Regions from separate parts of the Janthinobacterium sp. CG_23.3 genome, predicted to be linked through region 2. Evidence: predicted binding sites of a transcription regulator. Region 2 holds the regulator's gene; each other region holds the start of a gene.
What was found. Region 2 encodes sigma-54, which starts transcription at its own class of promoters, with help from an activator protein. Its sites were predicted from a motif close to TGGCANGNAANCTGCTTT; they were not measured.
Positions count from the first base shown of each region.

Region 1: ACFDR9_RS13195 (EDSAP-1 family PEP-CTERM protein) is a predicted target of sigma-54. The motif match lies at 3,101-3,118, and genes of this name have one in related genera.
Region 3: ACFDR9_RS16445 (TorF family putative porin) is a predicted target of sigma-54. The motif match lies at 2,852-2,869, and genes of this name have one in related genera.

Region 1 covers NZ_JBJXIB010000048.1:22,140-26,533, forward strand. Annotated here, with positions in the region: gene ACFDR9_RS13180 (glycosyltransferase) at 103-1,308, shown strand; gene ACFDR9_RS13185 (hypothetical protein) at 1,549-1,671, shown strand; gene ACFDR9_RS13190 (EDSAP-1 family PEP-CTERM protein) at 1,791-2,762, shown strand; gene ACFDR9_RS13195 (EDSAP-1 family PEP-CTERM protein) at 3,194-4,183, shown strand; gene ACFDR9_RS13200 (acyltransferase) at 4,209-4,394, opposite strand, start outside.
Region 2 covers NZ_JBJXIB010000089.1:10,142-14,535, forward strand. Annotated here, with positions in the region: gene lptA (lipopolysaccharide transport periplasmic protein LptA) at 1-412, shown strand, start outside; gene lptB (LPS export ABC transporter ATP-binding protein) at 412-1,167, shown strand; gene ACFDR9_RS19065 (RNA polymerase factor sigma-54) at 1,173-2,642, shown strand; gene hpf (ribosome hibernation-promoting factor, HPF/YfiA family) at 2,715-3,068, shown strand; gene ACFDR9_RS19075 (enoyl-CoA hydratase/isomerase family protein) at 3,184-4,269, shown strand; gene rapZ (RNase adapter RapZ) at 4,286-4,394, opposite strand, start outside.
Region 3 covers NZ_JBJXIB010000069.1:2,018-6,411, reverse strand. Annotated here, with positions in the region: gene ACFDR9_RS16455 (ammonium transporter) at 85-1,659, opposite strand; gene ACFDR9_RS16450 (P-II family nitrogen regulator) at 1,676-2,014, opposite strand; gene ACFDR9_RS16445 (TorF family putative porin) at 2,026-2,769, opposite strand; gene ACFDR9_RS16440 (accessory factor UbiK family protein) at 3,040-3,297, shown strand; gene ACFDR9_RS16435 (YifB family Mg chelatase-like AAA ATPase) at 3,580-4,394, shown strand, end outside.

The DNA.
Region 1 (4,394 bases), on a different contig from region 2:
TTGCGCGCGCGGCCAGACCCGCGCCGGCGATTCGATACCTTCGGTCATGTTTGCTGGCGACCAGATCGGGCCGTACAATCGGTTCACCCGGAGGTGCCGAGTATGGAGCGAAAGAGGATTCTTTTTGTTGCCGAGGCGGTTACGCTGGCGCATGTCGGCAGGCCGCTCGCCCTGGCGCACATGCTCGATCCGCAGCGTTTCGACATCCATTTCGCCTGCGCCGACGGGTACGACTTTTGTTTCAAGGACAGCGGCTTCACGCGTTGGCGCATCGACAGTATTTCCAGCGCCCAGTTCCTGCAGGCTTTGGCGAAAGGCAAACCCGTCTACAGTGAAGCGACGCTGTCGCAGTACGTCGACGACGACCTGCGACTACTCAAGGAGGTGCGGCCGGACGTGGTGCTGGGCGACTTTCGACTGTCGCTGTCGGTCAGCGCGCGTCTGGCCAGGCTGCCCTACGTGGCGCTGAGCAACGCCTACTGGAGTCCGTACGTGCGGCAGCACTACGAAGTACCCACTCTTCCGCTGACCAAAGCCTTGCCGATCCTCTTGGCCAACGCGCTGTTTCGCATGGTGCGCCCGCTGGCCTTCGCCAGCCACACCGTGCCGCTGAACCGACTGCGGCGTCGACACGGACTGGCCTCGCTGGGCCCCGATCTGCGCCGGGTCTATACCGACGCCGACCATACCGTTTACGCCGACATCCCCGAGCTGTTTCCCGCGCGCGGTCTGCCCGCCAGCCACTCCTATTTGGGAGCGGTAATCTGGTCGCCGCCGCTGTCGACGCCGGAGTGGTGGAACGACCTGCCGCAAGACAAGCCGGTGCTGTACGTGACCTTGGGCAGTTCCGGCCAGGGCCAGCTGCTGCCGCAAGTGCTGCGCGCGCTGGCGCCGCTGCCGGTCACGGTGCTGGCCGCGACGGCCGGCAATATCGAACTCGACAACATCCCCGCCAACGCCTTCGTCGCGCCGTTCCTGCCCGGCGCCGAAGCGGCCGGCCGCGCCCGCCTGGTGCTATGCAACGGCGGCAGCCCGACCAGCCAGCAGGCGCTGGCCGCCGGCGTGCCGGTGATCGGCATCGCCAGCAATCTGGACCAGTTCCTGAACATGCATGGCGTCGTCGCCGCCGGCGCCGGCACGCTGCTGCGCGCCGACCGTTTCAGCGAGCGGGCGCTACGCGGCTGCGCCGAGGCCATGCTGAACGACGCCGGCGCGGCGGCGGCCGCCAAGACCGTCGCGCGCCAGTTTCGCGCCTACCAGCCCGGCACGCGCCTGACGGCGCTGCTCGATACGCTGCCGGCCGCCTGATGAGGGCGCCCCCCCTTTGCCCGCCACCCCGAGCGTTTTTTCGGCGAAGATGCGCCTCACCGCGTCGTGGAAGCGGTCGCTGGTTCGTCGTAGCGCAAGGCCTGCACCACCAGCGAAAATGCCGGAGATGGCTGCCGATCGCGTGGCGCCCAGCGCGGCGGCGGCGGCTTGCCGGACGCGGCGACACCACCGATCAACGCAGTTAACCTTATTGGCAGTCGCCGCACCCTTGCGGAGTCGATGATCGGCTCGATCAAAGAGAGCCGGGAAATGCTCGCCTTCTGCCGCGCAGCCGTCGGCTTTCTTTACAGCCGCCTCGAGCGCAACGCCGGGCCGCTCCGGAAAATGCGCGTAAGCGTTTGATTTTGTTGGCATTCTTCACTCTGGCACGAATTTCGCTGAGTACTGGCTGTGCGGCTCGTTCTACCAGGCGGCGCAAAACAATGAGCGTCAATCAACCAGACTATCAGTGAGGTATCGTTATGAAACTGTTTAAACTGAAACTCATCCCGGTGGCAGCCGCCCTGGTGTTGATGAGTGCGGCCGGCAGCGCCAGTGCGGGCGCGTATGGCTACTCCTACGACAATATTTTCGGCCTGACCGTCACCAATCCGACCGGCGTGGTATCGGTTGCCGGCACCACCAACATTTCCCGCGCCACGGCGACGCTGAACGGTACCAGCGTCATCACCGGCGGCTCCGGCATGCTCGACGCGCCGCAAGCCGCGGTGGGCGCCGTCGCGCTCGGTCAAAACAATTTCCAGCAGCAAGGCCCGGTCGGCACCTACTCGCGCGGCGATGCCCAGATCGTCAGCACGCAGTTCCCGCCCTTCCCGCCCGGCGCCACCAGCACCCAGGCGGTGAACGTGGCCGAGGCCCACCTGGACTTCGCCGGCACGGCCGACGCGTCCGGCCGCAACGGCTCGACCACCGGTTTCTCCGTCAATTTCGTCGTTGGCTCGCCAACGGCGACGCTGCGTTTCAACTTCCAGGCCGATCCCTTCATGCAGGTATTCCTGCAAACCCTGGCCGGCCCCGGTTCGTCGGCCGCCGCTAACCTGGTGGCGACCTTCACCATCACCGACGCCGCCGGCGCTATCATCTTCGTCTGGGCGCCGGACGGCGTGGTCGGCTCCGGCATCACGGGCGGCGTCGAAACCGCCGACGCGGCCAGTCTGAACACCAATCTGTCGACCAACTTCCTCACCCGCGGCTCGTTGTTTACCTACAATCCAACGGGCTGCCCCGTACCGGTGGCGCCAGGCACCGGCACCGGTTGCGGCGGCGCCTACACGGCACTGACCAACGCCTTGGGGGCGGGCAACTACACCTTGACCCTGAACGCGGTGAACAGCGTCGATCTGGTCAAGACGGCGGTGCCGGAGCCTGGCACGCTGGCCCTGCTGGGACTGGGCCTGGCCGGCTTGTGCGTCAGCAAGCGCCGCAAGGCCTAAACAAGTCGGGGAACTCCCCAGCCGTTAAATTGGCACGCTTTTCATCGGTCGGATTACGCTGGCCGCCGCGGCCCGGCATCCGCGCGACGGCACTTGAAGCAACAAGGCGGGGAACTCCCCCGCCTTTTTTTGCGTCCGCATTTGCGGGCCCTGTGTATCACAGAGCACATTCCACGGCGTGCTTATTACGACGCTGTGCCGGCAACGGAAGCGGCAGCCACGCCCGATTCAGGCAGCGTCGAATTGCCCGTCAGCCTTCTTTACATCTTAATGAAAATACGTCCAGCATCGAGGATGCTAAAACACTAAGTTGTTGATTTTCATGCACATATCTATCCTGGCAGGAAACTTGCATAGTCATATGTAAGTCCCGCCAATCAGGGGCCCAGCGATGTTCCTTTTGACCCACCCGACCATGCGAGGCATCTAAAATGAAACTGTCGTCCCTGAAACTGATCCCGGCCGCCGCCGCCATCGCCCTGCTGTGCGCCACCGGCAACGCCAGCGCGGCCGCCTACGGCTACTCCTACAACAATGTATTCGGCCTGATCATTAACAATCCCACCGGCGTGGTCAGCGTGGCCGGCGTCACCACCGTCTCGCGCTCGACGGCGACGCTGGGCGCCGCCAGCGTCATCCGCGGCGGCGCCGGCTTCCTCGACGCGCCGCAGTCGGCGCTCGGCGCCGTCACCAAGGGCGAGAACAATTTCACTCCGCAAGGCCAGGGCGGCCCGTCGTACTCGCGCGGCGACGCCCAGATCATCAGCACGCAATTCCGGCCCTTTCCGCCCGGCGCCACCAGCACCCACAAGGCCAACGTCGCCGAAGCCTTCCTGGCGGGCGCCGGCACCGCCGACGCGTCCGGGCGCAACGGCTCCACCACCGGTCTTTCCGTGCTGTTCTCGGTTGCCTCGCCAACCGCGACGCTGTCCTTCAACTTCAGTGCCGATCCCTACATGGCGGTGTTTCTGGACGCGATGGCCGGTCTCGGCTCCACCGCGACCGCCAACCTGGTGGTGTCGTTCAGCATCACCAACGCGGCCGGGGTCAACGTCTTCAACTGGACCCCGGATGGCGTGCTCGGCTCGGGCATCTTCGGCGGCGCCGAGAGCGCCGACGGGGCCAACCTGAACACCAACCTGTCGACCAGTACCCTGACCAAGGGCACGCCGTTTACCTTCAACCCGAGCCCCTGCCCCGTACCGACCGGCACCGGCACCTCGACCGCTTGCGGCGCCGCGTTCGCCGCGCTGACCACTCCCTTAAGCGCCGGCAACTATACGCTGACCTTGAATACGATAGAAAGCGTCGACCTGGTCATCACGCAGCAAGTGCCGGAGCCGGGCACGCTGGCCTTGCTGGGGCTGGGGCTGGCCGGCCTGTGCCTCGGCAGCCGCCGCGGCGTGCGCCCGGCGGCATAGGCACATACGCCCGGGCCGGCCCGCCTCAGCCGGGCGGCCCGCCGCGTTTCAGCAGGCGCGCCGGAATCCCGCCCCACACCTCGCCGGGACCGATCTGGCTATCCTTGGTGACGACGGCGCCGGCCGAGACGATCGCGCCGTCGCCGATGCGCACGCCGGCCATCACCACCGCCGACGCGCCGATCGTCACGCCGTCGCCGATGTGTACCGT
Region 2 (4,394 bases):
CAACGTCGTGCTGGTCAAGGGCACGCTGACGATGAAGGCCGGGCGCGCGCTGATCCTGGTCGACCCGCAGGGCTACCAGTTCGCCACCTTCTGGGCCGCGCCGGGCAAGCTGGCGACGTTCCGCCAGAAGCGCGACGGCGAGGGCGACCTGTGGGTCGAGGGCGAGGCCGAGCGCGTCGAATACGACGACAAGACCGAAATGGTCAAGCTGTTCTCGAAGGCCAAGCTGACCCGCCTCGAGGGCAGCAAGAAGACCGACGAGGCCGAGGGTCCGTTCATTTCCTACGACAGCCGCAAGGAGTTGTTCGCCATGGAAAACACCGCCAGCGGCGAAAGCAAGCCGGGCGGCGGCAGCGTGCGCATGGTGATCCAGCCGACCAAGAGCGCCGCCGCGGCGCAGGAGAAGAAGTGATGGAAGCGATCCACGGCGCCAGCACGCTGGTGGTGCGCGGCCTGCAAAAAAGCTACGGCAAGCGCCAGGTGGTGCACGACGTCTCGCTGCAGGTCGAGTGCGGCGAGGTGGTCGGCCTGCTGGGCCCCAACGGCGCCGGCAAGACCACCTCGTTCTACATGATCGTCGGCCTGGTGCCGTCGGACGCCGGCAGCATCGACATCAGCGGCGTCGACATCTCGCGCCTGCCGATCCACCGGCGCGCCCAGCTCGGCCTGTCCTACCTGCCGCAGGAGGCGTCGGTGTTTCGCAAGCTGACGGTGGAGGACAACATCCGCGCGGTGCTGGAAATCCAAAGCGTCGACGGGCGCGCGCTGAAAAAAGCCGAAATCGAGGCCAGGCTCGACACCCTGCTGGCCGACCTGCAAATCGAGAAGCTGCGCGAGAACCAGGCGCTGTCGCTGTCGGGCGGCGAGCGGCGCCGCGTCGAGATCGCGCGCGCGCTGGCCACCAACCCGCGCTTCGTGCTGCTCGACGAACCCTTCGCCGGGGTCGACCCGATCGCCGTCATCGAAATCCAGCGCATCGTGCGCTTCCTCAAGGAGCGCGGCATCGGCGTGCTGATCACCGACCACAACGTGCGCGAAACGCTGGGCATCTGCGACCGCGCCTACATCATCAACCAGGGCTCGGTGCTGGCCTCGGGCCGGCCCGACGACATCATCGCCAACGAATCGGTGCGGCGGGTCTACCTGGGTGAACATTTCCGCATGTAAATCCGATGAAACAATCCCTGCAACTGCGCACCTCGCAGCACCTGGCGCTGACCCCGCAACTGCAGCAGTCGATCCGGCTGCTGCAGCTATCGACGCTGGAGCTGCACCAGGAGCTTGAGCAGTTGCTGGGCGAGAACCCCCTGCTGGAACGCCTCGACGACCCGCTCGACCGCTCGCTGCGGCTGCTGGCGGACGGCGCGCTGAGCCCGACCGGCGCGCCGCCACAGGACGGCGCGGCGGCGCCGGGGCAAGATAGCGCGCCGGCGGCCGACGCCGAACCCGCGTACGACGGCGCCGAGCACGCCGCCGCCGACAACGGCGACAGCGACTGGAGCGAGATCGGCCGCGGCAAGGCGCCCGACGACGAGGATTCCCGGCCGCAGCTCGAAGCGAGCCAGCGCACGCTGCGCGAACACCTGATGGAGCAAATGCGCGTCACCGTGCAGCCGCTGCGCGACCGCGCGCTGGTCGAGTTGATCATCGACGCGCTCGACGACAACGGCTACCTCGAGGAGCCGCTCGACGAGATCCTGGCGCGCCTGCCGGCCGAGCTGGACGTCGGGGCCGACGAGATGCGCACCGCGCTGGCGCTGCTGCAAAGCTTCGACCCGGCCGGCGTCGGCGCGCGCAACGCCTCCGAATGCCTGGCGCTGCAAATCAAACGCCTGCCGCGGATCGCCATGGTGACGCGGCGCATGGCGCTGCTGATCGTCGAGCGGCACCTGACCTGGTTCGCCCAGCGCGACTTCAACAAGTTGAAAAAGGCCCTGCTGTGCGACGACGAGGACTTGCGCGAGGCGCAGACGGTGATCCGCCAGTGCAACCCGCACCCGGGCGCGGTGTTCGCCGCCGACGTCTCCGACTACGTGGTGCCGGACGTCGTCGTCAAGCGCGCGCGCAACGGCTGGCACGTCAGCCTGAACCACGAGGTCATGCCGCGCCTGCGCGTCAACGCCATGTACGCCAACCTGCTCAAGCAGGGCAAGGGCGAGGGGGCGATGGGCGCCCAGTTGCAGGAGGCCAAGTGGCTGATCAAGAATATGCGCCAGCGCTTCGACACCATCCTGCGCGTGGCCCAGGCCATTGTTGAGAGGCAGAAAAATTTCTTCTCGCACGGGGCGGTGGCGATGAGACCCCTTGTGCTCCGTGAAATAGCTGATACACTGGGTTTACACGAGAGTACTATTTCTCGGGTAACAACTCAGAAGTATATGCTGACCCCGCATGGCATGTTTGAGTTGAAATATTTCTTTGGTAGCCATGTCGCCACCGAAGCGGGGGGAGAGGCATCATCGACGGCGATACGGGCGCTTATTGTGCAATTGACAGGAGCTGAAGACCCGAAAAATCCTTTATCCGACAGTAAGATTGCGGACATGCTGGGAGAACAAGGCATGGTGATTGCGCGACGCACTGTTGCCAAATACCGGGAAGCGCTGAAGATCCCGCCAGTCAGTCTGCGAAAATCGTTGTAGTTTTACTTTGGTTCCTCTGCGCGCCAGAAGACCGGCGAAGGCACGAACCCGACATCATCTTTAGGAGTGTGTATGAATCTCACTATCAGCGGACATCATCTCGAAGTGACACCGGCCATCCGTGAATACGTACAAACCAAACTGGAGCGCGTGCAACGCCATTTCGATCAAGTCATTGATATTGCTGTCATTCTGACCGTAGACAATCTGAAAGAAAAAGATAAACGGCAAAAGGCCGAAATCAACCTGCGCATGTCCGGCAAGACCGTGTACGTGGAAAGCCTGTCGCAAGACCTGTACGCCGCCATCGACACCCTGATCGACAAACTGGACCGCCAGGTCATGAAGTACAAAACCAAAGTGCAAGAGCACGGTCACGAGGCGATCAAGCATCTGCCCGACACCTACGAAGCCGCCGCCGTCTAATCCGGCCCCCGCTTCCCACCCCGACTAAGGGCGCGTCTCGCGCCCTTTTTTGCGCCCGCGCCCGCGCCGCCGGTGCGCTAGTATACGTTCCTCTCCACCTGCCATCGACCCTGCCATGAGCGAATTCGTCCACACCTCCGTCCAGCACCGCACCGCGTGCATCGTCCTCGACCGCCCCAAGGCGCTGAACTCGCTGTCGCTGGCGATGGTGCGCCAGCTCGCCGCGGCCCTGCTGGCCTGGCGCGACGACGCCGGCGTCGACGCCGTGGTCATCAAGAGCAGCAGCGAGAAGGCCTTCTGCGCCGGCGGCGACATCCGTTTTTTCTACGACGCCGGGCGCGCCACGCCGCTGGCCGGCAGCGCCCTGCTGGAGGACTTCTTCAGCGAGGAATACGCGCTCAACCACCTGATCCACTTTTATCCGAAGCCCTACGTAGCCCTGCTCGACGGCGTGGTAATGGGCGGCGGCATGGGCGTGGCCCAGGCCGGCCCGGCCAGCCGCGTGCGGGTGGTAAGCGAGCGCACCAAGATGGCCATGCCGGAGGTGAACATCGGCCTGTTCCCCGACGTCGGCGGCAGCTATTTCCTGTCGCGCGCGCCGGACCGGCTGGGCCTCTACCTGAGCTTGACCGGGCTGACGATAGGCGCGGCCGACGCGCTGCACGCCGGCCTGGCCGACCACTTCGTGCCGCAGGCCCAGATGGCGGCACTCACGGCGCTGATCGCCGCCACCCCGGGCGCGTTGCTGCCCGCCGCGATCGCCGCCTTCGCGGCGCCGTTCAAGGCCGAGGCGGGCGCCAGCGCGCTGCGCCAGGAGGCCGCCGCGCTGGCGCGGCATTTCGGCGCCGACTCGGTGGCCGGCATCGTGGCGTCGCTGGAGGGCGACGCCTCGCCCTTCGCGCAAAAGACGCTGGCGGCGATGGCGCAGCGCTCGCCGTTGATGATGTCGGTGACGTTTGAGCTGCTGCGCCGCGGCGCCGCGCTGGGGGTGGCCGATTGCCTGCGCATGGAGCGCACCGTGGTGCGCCACAACTTCGCGCACGGCGAGGTCATCGAGGGCGTGCGCGCGCTCGTCATCGACAAGGACAACGCGCCGCGCTGGTCGCCGCCGACGCTGGCCGAGGTGACGCCGCAGATGGTGGCGGGCTTCTTCGCGCCGGTGTGGCCGGCGCACGCGCATCCGCTGCGCGAGCTGGAGTAGGCCGGCGGCTCCGCCGCTACGGTTGTTCGCGGTGGCGCAATACCACCTGTTCGGTCGGGCCGAAGTGCTGCGCCAGGCGCTCGGCCATGTACACCGAGCGGTGCTGGCCGCCGGTGCAGCCGACC
Region 3 (4,394 bases), on a different contig from region 2:
GTTTTAAAGTCCCGCAATGCAAAAAGGCGCCCGCTGGGGGCGCCTTGGCCGGCCCGCTTGCGCGGGCACGTGCACAATCGACAATCAGGAATGGTAAGCGGACTCGCCGTGGCTGGTGATGTCCAGGCCTTCGCGCTCCTCTTCTTCCGGCACGCGCAGGCCGATGACCACGTCGACCAGCTTGTAGGCGATGACCGAAACCAGCGCCGACCAGACGATCGTGGTGCCGACCGCCTGCGCCTGGATCCAGACCTGGTTGCCAATCGAATAAGCGTCGGCCGACATCTTGTTGGCGACGTAGTCGAACACGCCCTGGCCGCCCAGTTGTGGCGCGGCAAACACGCCGGTCAGCAAGGCCCCCAGGATACCGCCGACGCCATGCACGCCGAACACGTCCAGCGAGTCGTCGGCGCCGATCAGGCGTTTCAAACCATTCACACCCCACAGGCAGATCATACCAGCGAGCAAGCCCATGAACAATGCGCCCATCGGCCCGACGTAGCCGCAGGCCGGGGTGATCGCCACCAGGCCGGCGACGGCGCCGGAGGCGCCACCGAGCATCGATGGCTTGCCTTTGGAGATCCACTCGCCGAACACCCACGACACGGTGGCCGCGGCGGTGGCCAGCAAGGTGTTGATGAAGGCCAGGCCGGCGATGTCGTTCGCTTCCAGCGCCGAGCCGGCGTTGAAACCGAACCAGCCGACCCACAGCAGCGAGGCGCCGACCATGGTCATGGTCAGCGAGTGCGGCGCCATCGATTCGCGGCCGTAACCGACGCGCTTGCCGATCATGATCGCGCCGACCAGGCCGGCCACGGCGGCGTTGATATGCACCACGGTGCCGCCGGCGAAGTCGAGCGCGCCTTTTTTCCAGATCCAACCGGCCTTGGCCGTTTCGGCGGCCAGCGTGGCGGCGTCTTTGATCGCGTCGGGGCCGGTCCAGAACCAGACCATATGGGCCACCGGCAGGTAAGAGAAGGTGAACCACAGCACCACGAAGGCCAGCACGGCGGCGAACTTGGCGCGCTCGGCGAAGGCGCCGACGATCAGGCCGCAGGTAATGGCGGCGAACGTGCCTTGGAACGCGACAAACACGAATTCGGGAATGACGACGCCCTTGCTGAAAGTGGCGGCCGAGGCGAAGGTGCCGGCGGCCGGGTCCCAGATGCCGTTCAGGAACAGGCGGCCGAAACCGCCGAAGAACGAGCCGCCCTCGGTGAACGCCAGCGAGTAGCCGTACAGGCACCACAGCACGATGATCAGGGCGAAGACCATGAACACTTGCATCAGCACCGACAGCATGTTTTTCGCGCGCACCAGGCCGCCGTAGAACAGCGCCAGGCCGGGAATGGTCATCAGGATCACCAGCAAGGTCGCCACCATCATCCAGGCGGTGTCGCCCTTGTTGGCGACGGGTGCGGCGGCCGGCGCGGCAGGGGCGGCCGGTGCCGCCGCGGCGGCGGCCGGTGCGGCTGCGGCGGCGGCAACCGGCGCGGAGGCGGGCTCCGCAGCTGGCGCGGCAGCCGGCGCGGCCACGGCGGCCGTGGCCACCGGTTCAACTTTTGCAGCGGTCTCGTCGGCGGCAAAGCTCGGGATCGCGACGCTGCAAGCAAACAGGACAGCAATCCCGGCTAACCATTTTGTTATATTTTTATTCATCTATATTCCCCTTGCCTTAGAGTGCTTCGTTGCCGGTTTCACCGGTGCGGATACGGATGACTTGTTCCAGGTTATACACGAAGATTTTGCCGTCGCCGATCTTGCCGGTGCGGGCCGCGGTCTCGATGGCTTCAATTGCCTGGTCGACGATGGCGTCGTCGACGGCCGCTTCGATTTTGGTTTTAGGCAGGAAATCGACGACGTATTCGGCGCCGCGATACAGCTCGGTATGTCCTTTTTGGCGGCCGAAACCTTTTACTTCGGTAACCGTGATGCCTTGCACGTTAATCGCCGACAAGGCTTCGCGCACCTCGTCGAGTTTGAACGGTTTGATAATGGCGGTGATCATTTTCATGCTGGCCTCGCTTAGAAAGTTTTGGAAACGGTCAGGACGAGACCGGTTTTAGCCGTGTTTTTGCCGTTCGGCGCGGGCACCTCGATATCGGCCTTCACCGCGGCCAGCGCGACGGTGACGACGCCGAAGTCCTTGGTCACGCCGATTTTGTAGTCGTTATAGCTGGCCGCACCGTTGTGTCTGACTTCCTGGTGGCCGGCGTGCAGATTCAACATATATCCTTGGGCGACGTCGTAGTTCAGGCCGATGTCGAAGTAGCCGCTTTGTTTGCTGTCGGAAAAGCCGAACAAATTCGTCGTCGACACCGAGTATTTGGCGTAGGCCGGACCGAAACCGATTTGGCCGTAGACCTCGAAGGTGTTGGCGCTCGGGTTCAGGTCGTTCGACGGGTAGAAGTAGTACAGGCCACCGACGTCGTAGCTGACGTCCTTGGCGATTTCACCGCGCTTGCCGCCATACAGGTCAATCTCGATATCGCTGCCGCCCTTCGCGTCCTTGATCCATTTGATGTTCGACGCCCACACGCCGGCGTACAGGCCGGTTGGATTGTTGACGTAGTCGGCGCCGCCCTGCAGCGCCGGCTGCAAGCGGGTTTGCGAGACGCCGCGGAAACGGTAATCGCTGGTCACGGCCACGTTGTAACTGACGGCGTGCTCCGGCGTCGCCGCATCTTCGGCGTGGGCAACGGTCCCGATGGCGCTCATTGCAAGGGTCAACGCGGCAGCTAGAGTCAGGTTCGTGGTCAGGTTTTTCATAACGATTTCCTTTTGATTGAACTTTAATGGCGGTTGGGGTTTAAAATCTGGGATGAGGCTCAAAATGCTGTCAGTAACCTCATTAGCAGAATGCGTGCCAGCAGCCGCCGCTGCCCGTTATGGACATTTCAACCCTGGCGTGCCCCGTTTTCGCCAGGTCGCACAGAACCGCAAGCGTGCCGCGTTATCACATTAGCCAGACCCGCACCAATTTAACGCCGGGGGCGCACCGCAATGGTGCGACGCGCCTGCCAGCCACAAAGGATACCCATGGATATGAACAACTTCTTCACCGACTTACAGAGCAAGATCAACCAAGCGATAGAAAACTCGCCGGCCAAAGACATAGAAAAGAACGTCAAATCGATGATGACCCAGGGTTTCTCCAAGCTCGACCTGGTGACGCGCGAGGAATTCGACATCCAGGCGCAAGTGCTGGCCAAGACCCGCGCCAAACTCGACGCGCTGGAAACGCGCGTGGCCGAACTGGAAGCGCGCCTGCCGCCGGTCCTGTCGAAAGACGCGTAAGCCCCGCATAGCGTTAAGTTAGCGTGTCGTAGGTCGGATTAGCGAAGCCTAATCCGACAATGTTGGCCGGAGCGAGACGCGCTGCTCCAGGCCAACGACGTTGTCGGGTTACGCCCTGGCGGGCTAACCCGACCTACAAAACCCGGCTCCAGCCTAACGCGTTTGGTCACATCCCTCCCCGCTCCAGCCGTCTATACACGCCAGGTTTGGTCGCCCTCAAAGCGCCCCCTGCAAAACCCCTTACGATCCCAGTAACGCCGATCCCCAGCCGCAAGGAAAACCATGAGCCTCGCCGTGTTGAAAAGCCGCGCCCTGGCCGGTATGGACGCGCCTGAAGTGAACGTCGAAGTCCACCTGGCCAACGGTTTGCCGTCGTTTACCATCGTTGGCCTGCCCGATACCGAAGTGAAGGAATCGCGCGACCGGGTCCGCGCGGCGCTGCAAAACGGCGGCTTCGACATGCCGAACCGGCGCATCACCGTCAACCTCGCCCCGGCCGACCTGCCGAAGGAATCGGGGCGCTTCGACCTGCCGATCGCGCTGGGCATTCTGGCCGCCTCCGGCCAGATCCCGGGGGGGCGCCTGAACCAATACGAATTTGCCGGCGAACTATCGCTGTCGGGCCAACTGCGGCCCATCCGCGGCGCGCTGGCGATGACCTTCGCCATGCAGCGCAGCGCCGACGGCAAACCGCGCGCCTTCATCCTGCCGCTGGCCAACGCCGACGAGGCGGCGCTGGTCAAGGACGCCGCCATTTACCCCGCCAGCACGCTGCTACAGGTGTGCGCGCACTTCGCCGCGCGCGATCCGGCCGCCGCGCTGCAACGCCACAGCGCCCGCCTGCCGGACACGCAGTTCGCCTACCCCGACTTCGCCGACGTGAAAGGCCAGCGCCAGGCCAAGCGCGCGCTGGAGGTGGCGGCCGCCGGCGCCCACAGCATCATCCTGATCGGCCCGCCGGGCGCCGGCAAGACCATGTTGGCGCTGCGCTTTGGCGGCTTATTGCCGCCGATGACGGACGAGGAGGCGCTCGAATCGGCCGCCGTGCAATCGCTGACGGGCGGCTTCAACGCCGGCAATTGGAAGCGCCGGCCATT